Arthrobacter crystallopoietes: one gene and its partner. The protein of the gene in region 1 binds, or shares a complex with, the protein of each later gene. Links are inferred from orthologs where the notes say so. Each region holds a gene or a part of one and is shown on either strand. Other genes may lie near its edges.

Region 1 (8,871 bases):
TCGGAGTGGGGCGAGCTCGAAGGCATTGCCAACCGAACGGACTTCGACCTGTCCACCCACACGAAGCACTCGGGTACTGACCTGAGCTACTTCAACCAGGCGACGAATGAGCGCTATACCCCGTACGTCATCGAACCGGCTGCCGGACTCACCCGTTCATTCATGGCGTTCCTTGTGGACGCGTTCGCGGAAGACGAGGCTCCCAACGCCAAGGGCGGCGTGGACAAGCGCACGGTACTCAAGCTGGATCCGCGGTTGGCTCCGATCAAGGCCGCCGTGCTGCCGTTGAGCCGTAACGAGGACCTGTCGCCGAAGGCCAAGGATCTCGGTGCCCAGCTGCGCCGCACCTGGAACATCGATTTCGACGACGCCGGCGCAATCGGCCGCCGCTACCGCCGCCAGGACGAAATCGGTACGCCGTTCTGCATCACGGTTGATTTCGACACGCTTGACGACCATGCGGTGACCATCCGTGAACGCGACTCGATGGCGCAGGAGCGGGTGAGCCTGGACAAGGTCGAAGGTTACTTGGCTGCACGGCTTATCGGCGCGTAACCGGCCCGTACCGAGCTTCACCCGGTAGGTGCCGGGAAACCGGCACCTACCTCAAGCAATTTCGCTAGGAGTAACCATGGCAGAGCTGAACTACCGTGAATGGCGCGACGGGGATGATCTGGCCCTGCTGGAAATCTGGGGCGACCCGGAAACCACGCAGGTTCAGCACTTCCGCGGGGTGCTGCGTCCGTCGTCGGATCAGCCGTGGTCCCGTTGCATAGTTGCTGAGGACCAAGGCATCGCCGTCGCCGCCGGCGTGGTCTATGAAACGAGCCTGCATCCGGAGCGGTTGTGGACTTACGTCGAAGTGGCGCGGGACCACCGCCGTGCCGGTTTGGCGAGCACCCTTCTGGGCATGTTGCGCAAGGAAGCCGAGCAATCGCCGTCGGGCGTTACGCGGTTGCGCGCGAAGGTGGAGCCGGAGAGCAGCGGTGCCGGCTTCGCGCAGGCCTCCGGGCTGACGCCAATCCAGACCTCGCGGGTGATCGTCGTGCAGCCAGGTGCGTTGCCGCTTCCGGACCTGACTGAAGCAGACGGTCCGCAGTTGGAAGAAGCAGCCACGGGATCTGTGGAATTGACGACGGCGGTGACGGACTTCTACAACTCCGTGCATGTTTGGGACCGGGCGGATATGACGCTCGGGCGCGCCCAGCAGATGCTGCTCAGCGACTCGACCGGTGCCTCCGGTGCCGTGGTGCTGCGCAGCGCGCCCCGGGATAAGGGCGGAACCATCAGTGCATTCGCCGTCAGCTACACGCAGGAGCGGACGGACGCTCCGGCAGACGTGCTGCTCGGCTACGACACGGCGCTGGAACCGGAGACGGCCCAGCAGGCTGTCCGCCAACTGCTTGCGATGCTGGTGCACCAGTACCCGGTGCAGTTGGAAGTGGATGAGTCTATGACGGCCGTGGTGGCAGTGCTGGAACCGCTGCTTGCCGCTGGCACGGCACAGCAACTCGGCCCGGTAACGTCCATCGTCAGCGACTGATCCTCCACCCGCTGCGCGGTCGCGCCACCACTGGAGCGCCGCGCTATCCAGCAGTATCCACCCTCACGCGCGAAGGATTTCCTTGGGCCACTCCCACTCCCATGCAACCGAGGATCAAGGGCCGCCGAGTGCCGAAACACTGGCTGCCCGGCGCAAGGCCAACCTCCTGCTCGCTGCCATCCTGCTGCCGATTACCGTTCTGACGCTGATCGGCATGATCGCGCTTTGGCCGTCAGGTGACCGTACCGGCGTCGCCGTCACTGATCCGTATGCCACTGCCCCAGGCGTGACTTTCGACGTCGGAACGGTGCAGCGGGTGGCGATCGAAACCTGCCCGTCCTCGGCTGCAGCCGTTGAGGCGGGGGCAGAAGCCCAGGAATGCATGGTCGCCTACACCCAGCCCGATGCGGGCGGATCGCCACTGCAAGTAGAAGTGACGCCGGAGATCGCCCAGTCCCGCGGGGTGGAAGCGGGGGACAAGATCCGCTACCTGAACCTGAGCGAGATCATGCCGGATCAACCGGGTACGTTCATCTTCGTGGACTTTGTCCGCAGCATTCCGATCGTGCTGCTTGCCGTGCTGTATGCCGTCGTCGTTGTTTCAGTGGCCCGTTGGCGCGGCTTCCGGGCAATGCTCGGGCTGGTCGGCGGGTTCATCGTGATGGCACAGTTCATCCTGCCCGGGCTGGTGGAGGGCAAGCCGCCGCTCTTGCTGGGGCTGATCGGCTCGATTGTGATCATGGTGGGCGTGTTGTATTTCGCGCATGGTTTCTCCGCCCGGACTTCCACCGCGCTGCTGGGCACGCTGTTCGGGCTCGGCATTACGGCGGTGATGTCGGCCTGGGCCACGGACGCTGCCTATCTGACCGGTGTGGGGGACGAGGACACTTATCAGCTGGTCAACATGGGCGGCCAGCTGTCGCTCTCTGGCATCATCATGTGCGGACTGATCATCTCCGGGCTCGGCGTGCTGAACGATGTGACTATCACGCAGTCCTCCGCCGTCTGGGAGATGTACGAGCTGGCGCCGGGGGCATCGGCGAAGCGGCTGTTCACCGGTGCCATGCGCGTGGGACGCGACCACATTGCCTCCACCGTCTACACCATCGCGTTTGCCTATGCCGGAGCCGCGCTCCCGGTGCTGATCCTGGTCTCTCTCTATGAGCGTCCGCTGTTCGACACGCTCACCAGCGGCGAGCTTGCGGAGGAAATCGTCCGCACCCTGGTCGGTTCCATCGGGCTGGTTCTGGCGATCCCGGTGACCACCTTGATCGCCGTGCTGGTGGTCAAGGCCACCGGCATCCGCAGTGCCGAGGAAGTCACCGTGGGAGTAGCCGGGGGAGAGGCCCTCGCGGTCGCAGGCATAGACCGTGGACAGGCGGCCGAGCGCGCCCATCTAACCAACGACGTCGACAGCTCACCTGGGCCTGGGCCGCACCCTCAGCACGGGCTGCCTACTCAGCCTGAGCTGCCCACTCAGCCCGAGCTGCCCACCCGGCGCGGGCGGCGCCGCGCGGAAGAGGGCTGAGAAGAGCGCCGGGGAGAGTGCGGCCTCTGCCTGCCAGTGGGCCGCCCATTTCATCACGTTTCCGCCGGCCTGGGGCACTATCCACAGTGGTTTCGGCAGATTTGCGTGGTTTTGAGAGAATAGGTAAGTGACTGTTACCGCTGTACCCACGTCGGACACCCGCTTGGAGCTGCCTCCGCTCAAGCTCGGGCCCCTGACCGTTGATGCTCCCGTGATCCTGGCGCCCATGGCCGGGATCACCAACAAGGCATTCCGCCGGCTCTGCCGCGAGTACGGCGGCGGACTTTACGTATCCGAAATGGTGACCTCCCGGGCGCTGGTCGAGCGCAGTCCGGAGTCGATGCGCATTATTTCGCACGACGAGGACGAGAAGGTCCGCTCCGTTCAGCTGTATGGCGTGGATCCCAAGACCGTCGGCGCCGCCGTACGCCTGCTGGTCGAGGAGGACCGCGCAGACCACATCGACCTCAATTTCGGCTGCCCGGTGCCTAAGGTCACCCGCAAGGGCGGCGGCTCGGCTCTGCCCTGGAAGCTGGACCTGTTCACCGGGATTGTGCAGACTGCGGTGAAGGAAGCGTCCAAGGGCAACATCCCGCTGACCATCAAAATGCGCAAGGGGATCGACGACGACCATCTGACGTACCTGGATGCCGGCCGGATCGCGCGCGACGCCGGGGTTGCCGCTGTCGCGCTCCATGGCCGGACCGCCTCCCAGTTCTACTCGGGCAAGGCGGACTGGTCCGCCATTGCCAACCTCCGCGAAGCGCTGCCTGACATTCCGGTGCTCGGCAACGGCGATATCTGGAGCGCCGAGGACGCCATCCGCATGGTTCGCGAAACCGGGGTGGACGGCATCGTCGTCGGGCGCGGTTGCCAGGGCCGGCCATGGCTATTCGGCGATTTGCAGGCCGCATTCGAGGGCAGCGACCGACGTTTCCGCCCCGGCCTGAAGGAGGTTGCTGAAAGCGTCTACCGCCACGCGCAGCTGCTGATCGAAACCTTCGGCGACGAGGGGAAGGCCCTGCGGGACATCCGCAAGCACATGGCCTGGTATTTCAAAGGCTATATGGTTGGCGGCGAATTGCGCGCCAAACTGGCCACCGTTCCCACGCTTGAGGTGCTGCGCGAGCTGCTGGACACGTTGGACATGAGCGCGCCCTATCCGGGTGTCGACGCCGAGGGGCCGCGCGGCCGGGCAGGCTCGCCCAAGCGCACCGCCTTGCCGGAGAAGTGGCTGGAATCGCGGCTGCTCAACGACGCTCAGCAGGCGGATATCTCTGCTGCCGAATTGGATGTTTCCGGTGGCTGAGAACACCGTCATTACTCCCGCGCCGCTGATGCCCGGCTATACGGAAACGGACCAGGAACGCTGGGTCGCCGAGCCCGCCAAGAGCACCTACCGTACCCATTTCGAGCGCGACCGTGCCCGCGTGCTGCATTCCTCGGCGCTGCGCCGGCTCGGGGCGAAAACCCAGGTGGTCTCCCCGGACACGGATGACTTTGTCCGCACCCGGCTGACGCACAGCCTGGAAGTCGCGCAGGTCGGCCGCGAGCTCGGCCGCACCTTGGGCTGCGACCCGGACGTGGTGGATGCCGCCTGCCTGGCGCATGACCTCGGGCACCCGCCCTTCGGACACAACGGGGAAACCGCGCTCAACGCCGCAGCCCACGCCATCGGCGGGTTCGAGGGCAACGCCCAGACGCTGCGCCTGCTGACCCGGCTGGAGCCGAAGGTGCTGCATGCAGACGGTTCCCCCGCGGGGCTGAACCTGACCCGCGCCAGCCTCGATGCGGCCTGCAAGTACCCGTGGTCGGTGGCGGACGCACCGGTCATCCACGGCAAGCGCACCAGCAAGTTCGGCGCGTACGAGGACGACCTGCCGGTCTTCAACTGGCTGCGGCAGGGTGCGCCCGAGCGGCGCTCCTGCATCGAGGCGCAGGTCATGGATCTGGCCGACGATATTTCCTACTCCGTGCACGACGTCGAGGACGCCATCGTGGCTGGGCGCGTGCAGCTGAAGTGGATGGAAAACCCGGACCACCGCAGCCGCGTCATCGGCTACACCCAGCAGTGGTACCTGCCGCACAGTGACCCGGCGGAGGTCGACGCCGCACTTTCGCGCCTGCAGGCCTCCGGCGTGTGGGTACCGGAAGCGGACGGCAGCCGCAGGGCGATGGCCGCGCTGAAGGACATGACCAGCCAGCTGATCGGCCGCTTCTGCTCCAGCGCGCTGGAAGCCACCCGCTCCATCTACGGCCCGGACTCGCTGACCAGATATGCTGCGGAACTGGTCGTTCCGCAGGAAACAGTCATGGAGATCGCCGTCATGAAGGGTCTGGCCACCACGTTCGTCATGACCACTGACCTTCGCCAGCCCATCTACGAGCGCCAGCAGGAAATCCTTACGGACCTGGTGCACGAACTTCACGCCACCGGCGCGCAGCATCTTGAGCAGCCCTTCGCCGCCGACTGGCATGCAGCTAACGACGACGGCGCCCGGCTTCGCGTGGTCATCGACCAGATTGCGTCGTTGACCGATGTATCGGCAATCGCCCTGCATGAACGCCTGATGGGCTCGCACCGGACCCTGCTCTGATACGCATCGAAAGGGCCGGACAGCTGCGCATGACCCCATCGCCGGGTGAACACGCCCTGCCCGGTGGACACCATCCCTGCACACCCGGGAGCGGTGTGGTGGCCGTGCACAGGCGGCAGCCGGGCGCCGGACGATTTGGAACGATTGCCTAAACTGGTTGCATGGCCGGACTGATAAAACGTGAAGACATCGATGAGGTCCGCCAGCGCACAGATATCAAGGAAATTGTTGACGGATACGTCACGCTTAAATCCGCTGGCATCGGTTCGTTCAAGGGCCTCTGCCCGTTCCACGACGAGCGCTCACCCTCGTTCCATGTCCGCCCGCAGGTAGGCAGCTACCACTGCTTCGGTTGCGGAGAGGGTGGCGACGTGATTTCCTTCGTCCAGAAGATGGACCACAGCACGTTCAGTGAGACCGTGGAGAAACTGGCCCACCGGATCAACTTCACACTCCGCTACGAAGACGGCGGAACCGGGCCGCGCCGCGAAGACGTCGGCAAGCGGCAGCGGCTGCTGGATGCCCATAAGATCGCGGCGGAGTTCTTCCGGGAGCAGTTGCTGACGCCGGGCGCTGCCACCGCCCGGCAGTTCCTGTCCGGACGCGGCTTCGACCAGGCGGCCGCAGACCACTTCGGCGTGGGGTACGCGCCGCAGGGCTGGGACTCGCTGCTCAAACACCTCACTGGCCGGGGCTTCAGCCAGGAGGAGCTGAAGCTGACCGGCATGTTTTCCGAGGGCAACAGGGGCATCTATGATCGTTTCCGCGGCCGCCTGATCTGGCCCATTCGGGACATCGCGGGGGATACCGTCGGCTTCGGTGCACGCAAACTCTTCGAGGACGACCAGGGACCGAAGTACCTGAACACTCCGGAAACCACCCTCTACAAGAAATCCCAGGTGTTGTACGGGATCGACCTTGCCAAGCGGGACATTGCCCGGAACCGTCAGCTTGTCGTCGTGGAAGGGTACACGGATGTCATGGCCTGCCACCTGGCGGGCATCGGTACCGCGGTTGCCACCTGCGGTACCGCCTTCGGCACGGACCACATCAAGATCGCCCGGCGGCTGCTTTCCGATGACGGCACGGGCGGTGAGGTGATCTTCACCTTCGACGGTGATGCCGCCGGCCAGAAAGCTGCCCTGCGGGCCTTCGACGAGGACCAACGGTTTATCGCCCAGACCTTTGTGGCGGTGGAACCCAATGGGGCCGATCCCTGCGACCTGAGGCTTAACAGGGGAGACGCGGCGGTCAGGGATCTGATCGGATCGCGGCGACCGCTGTTCGAATTCGCTATCAAGGCAACCTTGAAGAAGTTCGACCTGAACACGGTCGAAGGCCGCGTTCAGGCGCTGCGGGCGTCGGCACCGGTGGTGGCCCAGATCCGCGACTCCGCGATGCGGCCTGCTTACTCCCGTGAACTGGCGGGTTGGCTCGGTATGGAGGTGGACGAGGTGCTGCGTGCTGTCTCGGGCGCAGCCAAGCGCCTGCGGGAGCAGCAACAGGAACCCACCGACGGCGGCAACGGCCAGACAAGACCGGGCGCGGCGCAGCAGACCCAGCAGGGTGGATCGGGCCAGCCGGGGAAAGCGGGCCAGGACCGGTATCCGGGCCAGCGTGGACGCTCCGGGGAGTTTTCCCAGCGTCAGCCGCAAGGCCGGCAGTATCCGGCAGATCCCTACGAATCCAGCCAGCACGGTGCAGGTCCCGATAATCCTGTGCCGGCTCCGGCCTTCACCAGACCCGACCCCAGGGATCCGGTGGCGCGCATGGAGCGGGAAGCCCTCGAAGTCGCGCTCCAGCAGCCTGGTCTGCTGGACGCCGGACAATGGCAGAGCTTTACCGAAGTGAGGTTCCGCACTCCCGCCCACGCCCTGGTGCATGATGCGGTGCGGGCTGCCGGGTTTGCCGGGGCTACGCCGTCGCAATGGGTGGAAAGCGTCAGGCAGGAAGTTCCCGAGGAACTTCGCTCGCTCGTGTCCGAGCTGGCGGTCACGCCCCTGCCTGCGCACAACGATGATGCGCTGAAGTCCTACTGCAAGGGCATTCTGAACCGGCTGTTCGACCTGCAGATCACCCAGCTTAAAGCCGAAAAGATGGGCCAGCTCCAGCGGATGGACCCGTCGGCGGATCCGGAGCTGTTCCAGCAGCTGAACCGGGAATTGATGGAGCTCGAAATGCAGCGCCGGTCACTGCGCTCGGAATAGCAGGCGCCGATTTGGCATTTCCGGTCAGGTTTAAGTACACTCATTGAGGCCTTGATGGAGCCGCAAAGCTTCCGGAAATGGTGTTCTGAACCGACGTTTTTTACGTCAGAAACTGGAAAAGTTCAGGATTTCACTTCCGGGAAAAAGCCTTGTAAGGTTGTATCTGCTGCTTTCCCCCGTAGCTCAATTGGCAGAGCATTCGACTGTTAATCGAAGGGTTACTGGTTCGAGTCCAGTCGGGGGAGCGACCATAAAGAATCCCCGTCCTGACATCAGGACGGGGATTTTTATTGCCCGTTTCCAATGGCCGCCGGTTCGGCGGCTATCGGCCGACTGTTTCCCCTACATGCCCGCGCGCACGCTGTTGGTGCCGGCCACATTGGCAAACCAGGAGCCGCTGGCCTTGACCGTCCGCTCGAAGGTCGTGTAGTCCACCCGCACGAGGCCGAAACGCTTGTGATATCCCCAGGCCCACTCGAAGTTATCCATGAGTGACCAGCCGAAGTAGCCGCGTAGGTCTACTCCCGCGCCGATCGCCTTGTGGCACTGGAACAGATGCGCGCGAATGAATTCGAGCCGCTCCGGATCCTCCACGGAACCGTCGGGGCCGACTACATCGTCATAGGCTGCCCCGTTTTCCGTGATGTAGAGCGCAGTACCTGCTGGACCGCTGTAGTCCTCCTGCAACCGTGTCAGCAGACGGTACAGACCCTCCGGTTGCACCTCCCAGCCCATCGCCGTTGTCGGCAGCCCCCGCGGCACCACGGAAACCTGGTCGGCTGCCGGATAGGGTGGCGCAAGCTCACGTTCCACAGGCGCGGCATGTGCATTCCCGGCGTCCGCCCGGGGATGGCCGGTTACAGCTTCACCGTGGTAGTAGTTCACTCCCAGTGTGTCAATGGGCGCACTGATTGTGTTCATGTCACCGGGAAAGATGCGCTCTCCAAGTCCGTATTTGGCGACGTCCGCGAGGAAGTCTGCCGGATAGGCGCCGTG
Region 2 (8,793 bases), 2.1 Mb from region 1 along the record:
TGCCCTCCGGCAGCCGGTTCCAGTTGTCGCTGCGCTTCGAGGATGAACGCGGTGTGCCGGGCGAGGTTGTCCATGGTTCCTTCACGACGCCGGACGGGCCGGGTGCGTTGGGCCGGGGCCCCCAGCCCCAACGAGGCCAGAGCTTCGTTTGGACCGGAGACACAGCCGGCCATACAGATAATCACCGGCATCAACGAAGAGATCGGCGGCATGCTCGGCTACCGGGCCATGCACGAGACCCGCCCTGACTTGTTTATCCACTGCGGCGATACGATTTACGCCGACGGGCCCATCTCAACGGAAGTCGTGGAGCCGGACGGCCGGATCTGGAAGAACCTGGTCACCGAAGAGGTCTCCAAGGTCGCCGAAACCCTGAACGAATATCGTGGCCGCCACCGCTACAACATGATGGACTCAAATCTTCGCGCCATGTACGCGGAGGTGCCTGTAATCGCCCAGTGGGATGACCACGAGACGCACAACAACTGGTGGCACGGCGAGGTCATCGACGACCCGCGTTACACCGTCCGCGACATCGATACGCTTGCCGTCCGCGGCCGCCAGGCCTGGCAGGAGTACATGCCGATTACCGACAGCCGCGCCACGAGGAAGGGCACCACAGGCTTCGAGCCGGCGCGGATCTACCGAAAGATCGAACGCGGGCCGCAACTGGACGTTTTCGCGCTGGACATGCGCACCTACAAGGGCGAAAACACCGCCGGGCTGGAGCAAAAGGCCACCAGCATCCTCGGCGAGGAGCAGCTGCAGTGGCTGATCCACGAGGTGAAAAAGTCCAAGGCTACGTGGAAGGTCATCTCGGCCGACCTGCCGCTGGGCATCATCGTTCCGGACGGCAAGGCACAGGAGAGCATTGCCAACAACAACGACGGCGCCCCGCTCGGCCGCGAACTGGAACTGGCCAGGCTGCTTAAAGCCTTCAAGGACAACCGCATCAAGAACGTCGTATGGGTGACCGCCGATGTCCACTACTGCGCGGCGCACCGCTACGCGCCGGAACGGGCAGCGTTCAAGGATTTCGACCCGTTCTGGGAGTTTGTCGCGGGACCCATCAACGCTGGCAGTTTCGGGCCGAACGAGATGGACATGACCTTCGGGCCGGAGGTGGTGTTTTCGCAGGCCGGCTACACCAACCAGTCGCCGCGGTCCGGAGAGGCCCAGTTCTTCGGCCACGTGGAGCTCGACGGCGACGACGCCTTCACGGTGAGCCTGCGCAATGCCCGGGGCACCGTCTTGTGGAGCAAGACCCTCCACCCGGAACGCTGAGCGGTCCGAAGTCGATCTGCGCAGGGCCATCGGTCCGCCGCACCGAGTAGGCTACGGACGTGAGTACCCACGCGTTTTCCCAGATTGATGTTTTTACCACTGGTCCCGGAACCGGCAATCCGCTGGCGGTGGTCGCCGGCGCGGAGGACCTCTCCGCCGAGCAAATGCAGCGCTTCGCGAACTGGACCAATCTCTCCGAAACCACTTTCCTGCTGCCGCCGACGCAGCCCGGGGCAGACTACCGGGTGCGGATCTTCACGCCAAGCGAAGAGCTGCCCTTCGCCGGGCACCCGACTCTGGGCAGCGCCGCCGTCTGGCTGCAGGACGGCGGTAGTCCACGCAGCGATGAAGGCCTCGTCCAGGAATGCGAAGCCGGTCTGATCAACCTCAAGAACGACGGCGGCAGGCTGGCTTTCGCTGCTCCGCCAAGGGTGCGTACGGGTGAGCTGCCGGAGGAAAATGTTGACCGGATCTGTGCCGCGCTGGGGCTGGAGCGCTCCGCCGTCGTTCGTCATCAGTGGGCGGACAACGGCCCCCGCTGGCAGGCACTCCAGCTCACCGATGCCCGCACAGTGCTCGAGGTGGAGCCGGACTATGCCGCTCTCTCGCCCTTCGGCGTCGGGCTTATCGGGGCCTATCCGGCGGGCAGCGAGGTCGGTTTCGAGGTACGCGGGCTGATGGGCTTCGAAGCGGTTCCTGCCGAAGACCCGGCAACGGGGAGCCTGAACGCCGCCTTGGGACAGTGGCTCATCGGCGAGGGCGCCGCTCCGGCCAACTACACCGTTCGGCAGGGGTCGAGGCTGGGCCGGGATGCGCGGCTGTACATCCGGGCCGAAGAGGGCGACGTTTGGGTCGGTGGCGACGTCCAGACCGTCATCCGCGGCACGGTGGAGCTGTAAGGGCCAGACGCGCTGCACCGGGCCGGATTAGCCCTGCCGCGGTCCTGCACCGGACAATAGACGGGTGGCTACTGCGCAAACTTCCCGGAACCGTTCCCGCACCGCGCTCTGGGCGCTCGTCTCGTCGGGACTCGCCGCGCTCCTGCTGGTCCTGGTCCTGATCTACGCCGCCGCGACCGGCGGAGCCGGACTGATCCTGGCTCCGCTCGTGGCATTGCCTGTGCTCATGTTCGCGCTGGGCGGCGTGGCCTTGGCGGTTTCCGCACTCGCCCGGCGAACCCATGCCCGCCGGCTGGCCGCAATCGGCCTGATCCTCGGGATTGTCTGCGCCGTGCCGCCGGTGTGGCTGTGGGTATGGCTGCTCGCCGGTTAGCCCCTGTGCCGCCGCTTAGGCCTCGCGCCGCTCCTTATCCAGTGCCTGCGCCATTAGCCTCTGACTGCGCTCCGGCTAGTACCGGCTCTGCAGCGACTCGTGGACCGCAGTCGTCATGTGTTTGTAGCCGAGGCTGATCAGCGCCCTGAGGACCGCGAGGTCCACGTCTGCCAACTTGTTGACATAGAGGCAGGCCGCCCCGGTCTTGTGCTTGCCCAGCCCCTCCAGCAGCGGCGCTGACCCGGGCGCATAGGTCAGTCCGTAGAGCGCCAGGGTGCCCTTGCGCGGGGAGAAACCGACGGCGGCAGCATCACCTTCGCGACCGCTGGCGTATTGGTAGTGGTAACTGCCGAAGCCAATGATGGACGGCCCCCACATGACTGGCGGCTGGCCCGTCAGATCCTCGAAGAGGTCCAGCAACACCTGTGCGTCCGCCCGCCGGACGGGATGCTCCACAGCATTCACAAAGTCGTCGGCGGATTCAGTGGTGGGCGCAGTCTTGTTTTCAGCCATGGGGGCAGTCTGTCAGATGGGTGACTTCCGCGAGAAGGGCTCAGGGGCCTTCCGGGGCTCCGGCCGGGGGCTCGTCGTGGATGAGTTCCACAAAACCGGATGCTTCCTGCTGGGACGCGTCCGAGTGTTCCATCAGCAGTTGGACCGCGGCTTCCTTGTCGCCGTCGAGCGCCCTCGCCCTGATCCTGGCAAAGACCTCGTCATTGAGCCGGGTACTCGCGATTTCCCTGATCTCATCGCCCTTGGAGACGATGGCCCGGTAACGGTAGCCCGTGGCCGGAGTGACGCTTGCGCGGGCAGCCGAGGCGTCGGCAGCGGCGCTTGACTCCGGAGTGGCGAGCGGTTCAGGAGGAGTATCCGGTTTTGAAGCGGTGCTCCTCTCGGTAGGGCCGACCGACTCCGGCTGGGCGGTGTCGGGACCATCCTTCGGCTTGGGCCCTGGCGGGGGAGTGTAGGGCTGGGGGTGTGCGGACATATTTGCGACGGCGGCAGCGGCTTCGCGCAGTCCGGCTCCGGTCGCAGCCCGGTAGTCCTTGATCGCCCGCAGCGCATCACCCCTTGCGATAGCGGAGTAGACAGCCGTGTGCTGCTGCTGGTTCAGCCGGCTGCTGGCCTGCTCGGAATGCTCCTTGGAGGTAGCAGGCGCCGCAGTCAGGTTGGGCCGGCGGCCGGTTGCGCCGCCGTCGTTGGTGGGTGCGGCTCTGCGTTTGGCCGTTTTCAACAGGAGCAGGCCGAGCACAACGACGACAACCAGAATCAGCAGAGGGATCAGGAAAAGCTCCATGTGATCAATCCTACGGGCACAACCAGAGGGGCAGCAGCCTTCCGCCCGAGACTGCCGCCAACTAAAAGTGGGGCGGGATTTTCCGTTTTCAGGCCGGATGGGTAACGACGCACGTCAGTGGCGCAGGGTGGGCACACCGTTGCGGTCCGCGCGTGGAAAACGTTGTGGATAACGACGTGAATAAGCAGCTTGTAGGGCTATGTGAGGCATCTGTCAACACGAGCGGTGTGGATGAATGGTCCACAGAAAATCTTTTAATCCACAGAGGGGAATAAAAGTTTCCGCAGGTCAGAGCCATGTTACTCGCAAGTTAACTTTGTTATCCACAGTTGTACACACAGGCTGTGCACAAGACACGCCGCCTAATCCACAATTAATCCACAGAGCCGGTGGATAACTCGCTTGGTTCTGTGTGGATAGAGGGCTAACGTTGCGGAGTATCCCTCAACAGACCGCGATCCGGTCTCTAGTTTTTCGTGCCCTCAACCGGGAGCAGCGGAAAGCGTCGGAGGCGGCTGATATACCCGTTTCAACGGGCGAGGCGGGATGCGATTGCCCGGTTTGTCGTTTTAGTAGAGAAAGCAGGCAGCGGTGACTTTAGTACATGCCGACTCCGCCCAGGCTGGCCGGGAACCGGATTTCGCACGTACCCCGCCTCAGGATCTGGTAGCCGAACAGTCAGTACTCGGCGGCATGATGCTGTCCAAGGACGCCATCGCCGACTGCGTCGAGGTGCTGCGCGGCGTCGACTTCTACCGACCCTCGCATGAAGCGATCTATGAGGCCATCATCGACCTCTATGGCCGCGGCGAACCTGCGGACGCCGTCACCGTCTCCGACCTGCTGACCAAGCGCGGCGAAATCTCGCGCATCGGCGGACCCGCATACCTGCACACCCTCATCCAGTCCGTCCCCACTGCTGCCAACGCCGGCTTCTACGCGGAGATCGTGCGTGAACGTGCTGTGCTCCGCCGGCTGGTGGATGCCGGAACCAAGATTGTCCAGCTCGGATACTCGCAGGATGGCGAAGTCGACGATATCGTCAACCAGGCGCAGGCCGAGATCTACACAGTGGCCGAGCGCCGCACGGCTGAAGACTATGTCGCGCTGAAGGACATTATTGAAGGCACGGTCGACGAGATCGAGTCCGCCGGCCATCGCGGCGAAGGCATGACGGGTGTTCCCACCGGCTTCTACGAACTCGACGAACTGACCCAGGGCCTGCACGGCGGACAGATGATCGTTATCGCGGCCAGGCCGGCTGTGGGCAAATCGACGTTCGCATTGGATTTTGCCCGGTCCGCAGCCATCAAAAACAACATGACGACGGTCTTCTTCTCCCTGGAAATGGGTCGGAACGAGATCGCCATGCGTCTGCTCTCCGCCGAGGCAACCATCGGCCTGCAGGACCTGCGCAAGGGAACCATCAAGGACGAGCAGTGGGGCAAGATCGCCACCACTATGGGCCGCATGAACGATGCTCCGCTGTTCATCGACGACAGCCCCAACATGTCGCTGATGGAAATCCGGGCCAAGTGCCGTCGTCTTAAGCAGCGCCATGACCTCAAACTGGTGGTCCTGGACTATCTGCAGCTGATGTCCTCCGGCAAGCGCGTGGAATCGCGCCAGCAGGAAGTTTCCGAGTTCTCGCGTGCGCTCAAGCTGCTGGCTAAGGAACTCGAGGTTCCCGTGATTGCGCTCTCGCAGTTGAACCGTGGTTCCGAACAGCGTACGGACAAGAAGCCCATGGTCTCCGACCTTCGTGAATCGGGCTCGATCGAGCAGGATGCGGATATGGTCATCCTCCTGCACCGCGAGGACATCTATGACAAAGAGTCACCTCGCGCAGGTGAAGCCGACGTGATTGTGGCCAAGCACCGTAACGGCCCGACGAAGACCATCGTGGTCGGCTTCCAAGGCCACTATTCACGCTTCTCGAACATGGCCGTCGAGCACGGCTAAGTAGTACCAAGCGCCTCCACCACAGCGGGCGCATGCCGATGGGTGGGTTGCAGTGGGTTGCAGTGTGTCGTGGCTAGACTTGAAGGCAAGCGGAGAACCCGCAGACAAGTAGCTGGAGGAGATATGTTCAGGCCCGGGGCGCCCATCGAGGAAATCGAACAGGACGTCGAAGAGATTATTACCGAGCTGGTCCACCAGCTGGGCAGACTGGCCGAACGGGATCCCGTCCCAGCAGGTGCAGAAGAACGGGCCTACATCCGGGCTTTCGCAGACGCCAGGTCAAACGCAGACCGGAACCAGGCAGCACTGCTCGCCACCGCCGTGGCCCGGCCGAATCTGGCCGAGGCGCTGATCTACTTGAACCGCAGGCTGGACAGCCGCGACCTCGACCCGCGGGACCCCGCGGGCATCATCGGTATCATCGTCCGCCTCGCCATGGACGGCCTGTGGGTCAGTGACATCCTGGATGAAACCCGCTTCACCGCCGCAGAGCGCCGCAAGCTGACGGGCATCCTGGAAGGCATGACCTACCTCACGGACAACCGGTTGGAAACACTTCTTGCCGAAACGGCACCAGAGCGGAAGGCGCAGGGCGTCTAGTGGCCAGAAGGCTGCTGCTCGTCGCGGACACCCATGTTCCCAAGCGCGCGCGGCAGCTGCCCGCCGAGGTCTGGGACGCCGTTGAGCAGGCCGACGTGGTCTTCCACGCTGGCGATTGGGTGGTCCCGGAGCTGCTGGACGAATTTGAACAGCGGAGCAGACAGCTGGTGGCAGTCTTTGGGAACAACGACGGCGAAGAGCTGCGGACGCGGCTGCCGGAAGTCGCCAGAGTAGCAATCGAGGGCGTCCGCTTCGCCATGATCCACGAGACCGGAGCCGCCGTCGGGCGCGAAAAGCGTGCCGATGCGAACTTCCCCGAGACAGATGTGCTGGTCTTCGGACACAGCCACATTCCGTGGGACACGACGTCGCCCGGCGGTCTGCGGCTGCTCAATCCAGGCTCGCCGACAGACCGGCGGCGCCAGCCGGTCTGCACCTACATGACAGTCCTGGTGGACGCGGGCCAAGTGCTCGACGTCGACCTGGTCACCGTCCGCAATCGATTACCGGGACCCGAGTGATGGCCACTACAGTGGCCGGCAGGTGTGTGGCGTCCGATTTCCACGACGAAGGCAGGTTTTTCATGACGAAGATTGGTTTCATCGGCTTGGGCATTATGGGCGGCCCGATGGCGGCAAATTTGGTCAAGGCAGGGTTCGATGTGGCCGGGTACAACCGCTCACAGGCCAAGGTGGAGCGCTTCGTCGAAGCCGGTGGCACCGGTGCTGCCACCGTGGCTGAAGCCGTTCGGGACCGCGACGTCATCATTACCTGCCTGCCGGATTCGCCCGACGTCGAGGCGATGGCCCTGGGCGACGACGGCGTTTTTGCCCACGCCCGCGAAGGTGCCCTTTTCATTGACATGAGCACCATCCAGCCGGCCACGGCACGCAAGCTCGCCGAGGCAGGACAGTCGGCGGGCTTCGGCGTGCTCGACGCGCCGATCAGCGGGGGCGAACGCGGCGCCATCGAAGCCACGCTGTCCATCATGGTCGGTGGGGAAGCCTCCGACGTGGAAACGGCCCGGCCCGTCTTCGAGGCCATGGGCAAGACGATCGTCCATGTCGGTCCGGCCGGGGCAGGGCAGACGGTCAAGGCCGCCAATCAACTGATCTGTGCTGTCAACATCCAAGCCGTGGCCGAGGCCATCGTTTTCCTGGAGGCCAACTCGGTGGATCCGACTATCGCCATCAACGCCCTCTCCGGCGGTCTCGCCGGCAGCGCGGTGCTGGAGCGGCGCGCACCCAGCATGGTGGAACGGAATTTTCAGCCCGGCTTCCGCGCGGAGCTGCACAACAAGGACTTGCGCATTCTCACCGCGGCCGCACGGGACGCGGGAGTCACTATCCCCTTGGGCACGGCGGCGGCTCAGCTCATGGCGGCGCTGGTGGCACAGGGCGACGGAAAACTGGACAACACTGCGCTGCTGAAGCTGGTCGAACAACTCTCCGGCCGGTAGCCGCGGACGGACCTTACGCGAACCAGGTGTCGGGCGGGCCGAGGAACAGCAGGAAACTGAAGACCGCGGCCACAGCAATGAGTGCGACGACGATGGCCGTGATGGGCTTGCGCAGCACCCACGCCTGGAGCTTCTCAAGCAAGCCGCGCGGCTCCTCGCCGCCAACGGCCAGGCGCCAGCCACCGTTGAGCAGGCCCCTCTTGTCCAGCGACTTTTCCATCGGGATGGTGGCATAGGGAATGACGGCGGAAACCAGTGCGAGGAGGCCGGTTTTGGCCGGCCACTTCTGGTTGACCCACATGAAGCACGTGACCGCCGCGTAGCAAAGGAACACGAACCCGTGGATGCCCCCGCCGATGCGGACGCCTACCTCAGTGGTTTCGGTGACGTACTTGAGGAACAGGCCGATCAGCAGCAGCGTCCACGTCACCGCCTCGGCGAAGGCGACAGAGCGGAACAGGGCGCGCGGAGACATAAGGGTCCTCTACTGGGGAAAATGGATCCCTTCCAAAATACCGCCCCGACGCGTGCCGGCGCACCTTGGTGCAGAACCGACGCACCCTCGCCGAGGGGACGCACCCTGGAGGGCTACCGGGTTTCCATGGACAGGGCAGTGCCGAATCCGATTATGACAGTGCCCGTGATTCGGTCCGTCGTCTTCGCCACCTTCAGTGTCCGCAGCCATTTCCGGGCGACATGCGTGCCGAAGATTATGCCGGTGAACCACAGCAGGCCCAGCAGGTTGTGTACCGCGGCCAAGGCTATGGCCATCAGGAGCGGAGCGGCTTCGTCCGGAATGAACTGCGGAATCATCGCGATGTAGAAAACCCCGACCTTGGGATTCAGTAGATTCGTACCGGTTAGGCTCTTAACTGTTGGAGATGGCCTTGTTGACCTCGGCCGGAGTCTCGTAGTCCTT

What was found.
Region 2: the proteins of dnaG (region 1) and dnaB are in contact, whole or in part, in a crystal structure (PDB 2R6A), measured with the Geobacillus stearothermophilus proteins. The link is inferred for Arthrobacter crystallopoietes from one-to-one orthologs. Residues at the interface, in WP_049624496.1 of Geobacillus stearothermophilus: Lys456, Leu457, Leu458, Pro459, Ala460, Asn463, Ala464, Leu467, Leu535, Leu536, Ile537, Ala538, Gln544, Glu545, Asp548, Tyr549, His552; in WP_033016901.1 of Geobacillus stearothermophilus: Ser13, Glu15, Ala16, Gln18, Glu91, Leu92, Asp94, Ala95, Val96, Pro97, Thr98, Ala99, Ala100, Asn101, Tyr104, Tyr105, Ile108.

What each region holds. Positions count from the first base shown.
Region 1 is NZ_CP072014.1:2,738,566-2,747,436, forward strand. The notes cover bases 5,361-8,352. They hold dnaG (DNA primase), read left to right. Parts: upstream 5,361-5,829; coding sequence 5,830-7,875; downstream 7,876-8,352. Other genes in these bases: J5251_RS12595 (deoxyguanosinetriphosphate triphosphohydrolase), read left to right, coding at 5,361-5,668; J5251_RS12610 (GH1 family beta-glucosidase), read right to left, coding at 8,218-8,352. Also shown: J5251_RS12575 (glycine--tRNA ligase), read left to right, coding at 1-555; J5251_RS12580 (GNAT family N-acetyltransferase), read left to right, coding at 632-1,543; J5251_RS12585 (YibE/F family protein), read left to right, coding at 1,626-3,071; tRNA dihydrouridine synthase DusB, read left to right, coding at 3,199-4,380; more of J5251_RS12595, read left to right, coding at 4,364-5,360; more of J5251_RS12610, read right to left, coding at 8,353-8,871. UniProt on the Escherichia coli protein: RNA polymerase that catalyzes the synthesis of short RNA molecules used as primers for DNA polymerase during DNA replication.
Region 2 is NZ_CP072014.1:677,731-686,523, reverse strand. Bases 3,716-6,629 are described here. They hold dnaB (replicative DNA helicase), read left to right. Parts: upstream 3,716-4,444; coding sequence 4,445-5,815; downstream 5,816-6,629. Other genes in these bases: J5251_RS03265 (metallophosphoesterase family protein), read left to right, coding at 6,415-6,629; J5251_RS03270 (TetR family transcriptional regulator), read left to right, coding at 5,939-6,415; J5251_RS03280 (hypothetical protein), read right to left, coding at 3,716-3,853. Outside these bases: J5251_RS03295 (PhzF family phenazine biosynthesis protein), read left to right, coding at 1,344-2,183; J5251_RS03290 (hypothetical protein), read left to right, coding at 2,248-2,556; J5251_RS03285 (DUF1801 domain-containing protein), read right to left, coding at 2,632-3,069; more of J5251_RS03280, read right to left, coding at 3,110-3,715; more of J5251_RS03265, read left to right, coding at 6,630-6,936; J5251_RS03260 (2-hydroxy-3-oxopropionate reductase), read left to right, coding at 6,999-7,874; J5251_RS03255 (DUF3817 domain-containing protein), read right to left, coding at 7,888-8,349; J5251_RS03250 (LysE family translocator), read right to left, coding at 8,463-8,720; J5251_RS03245 (DUF2795 domain-containing protein), read right to left, coding at 8,743-8,793. UniProt on the Escherichia coli protein: The main replicative DNA helicase, it participates in initiation and elongation during chromosome replication. Travels ahead of the DNA replisome, separating dsDNA into templates for DNA synthesis.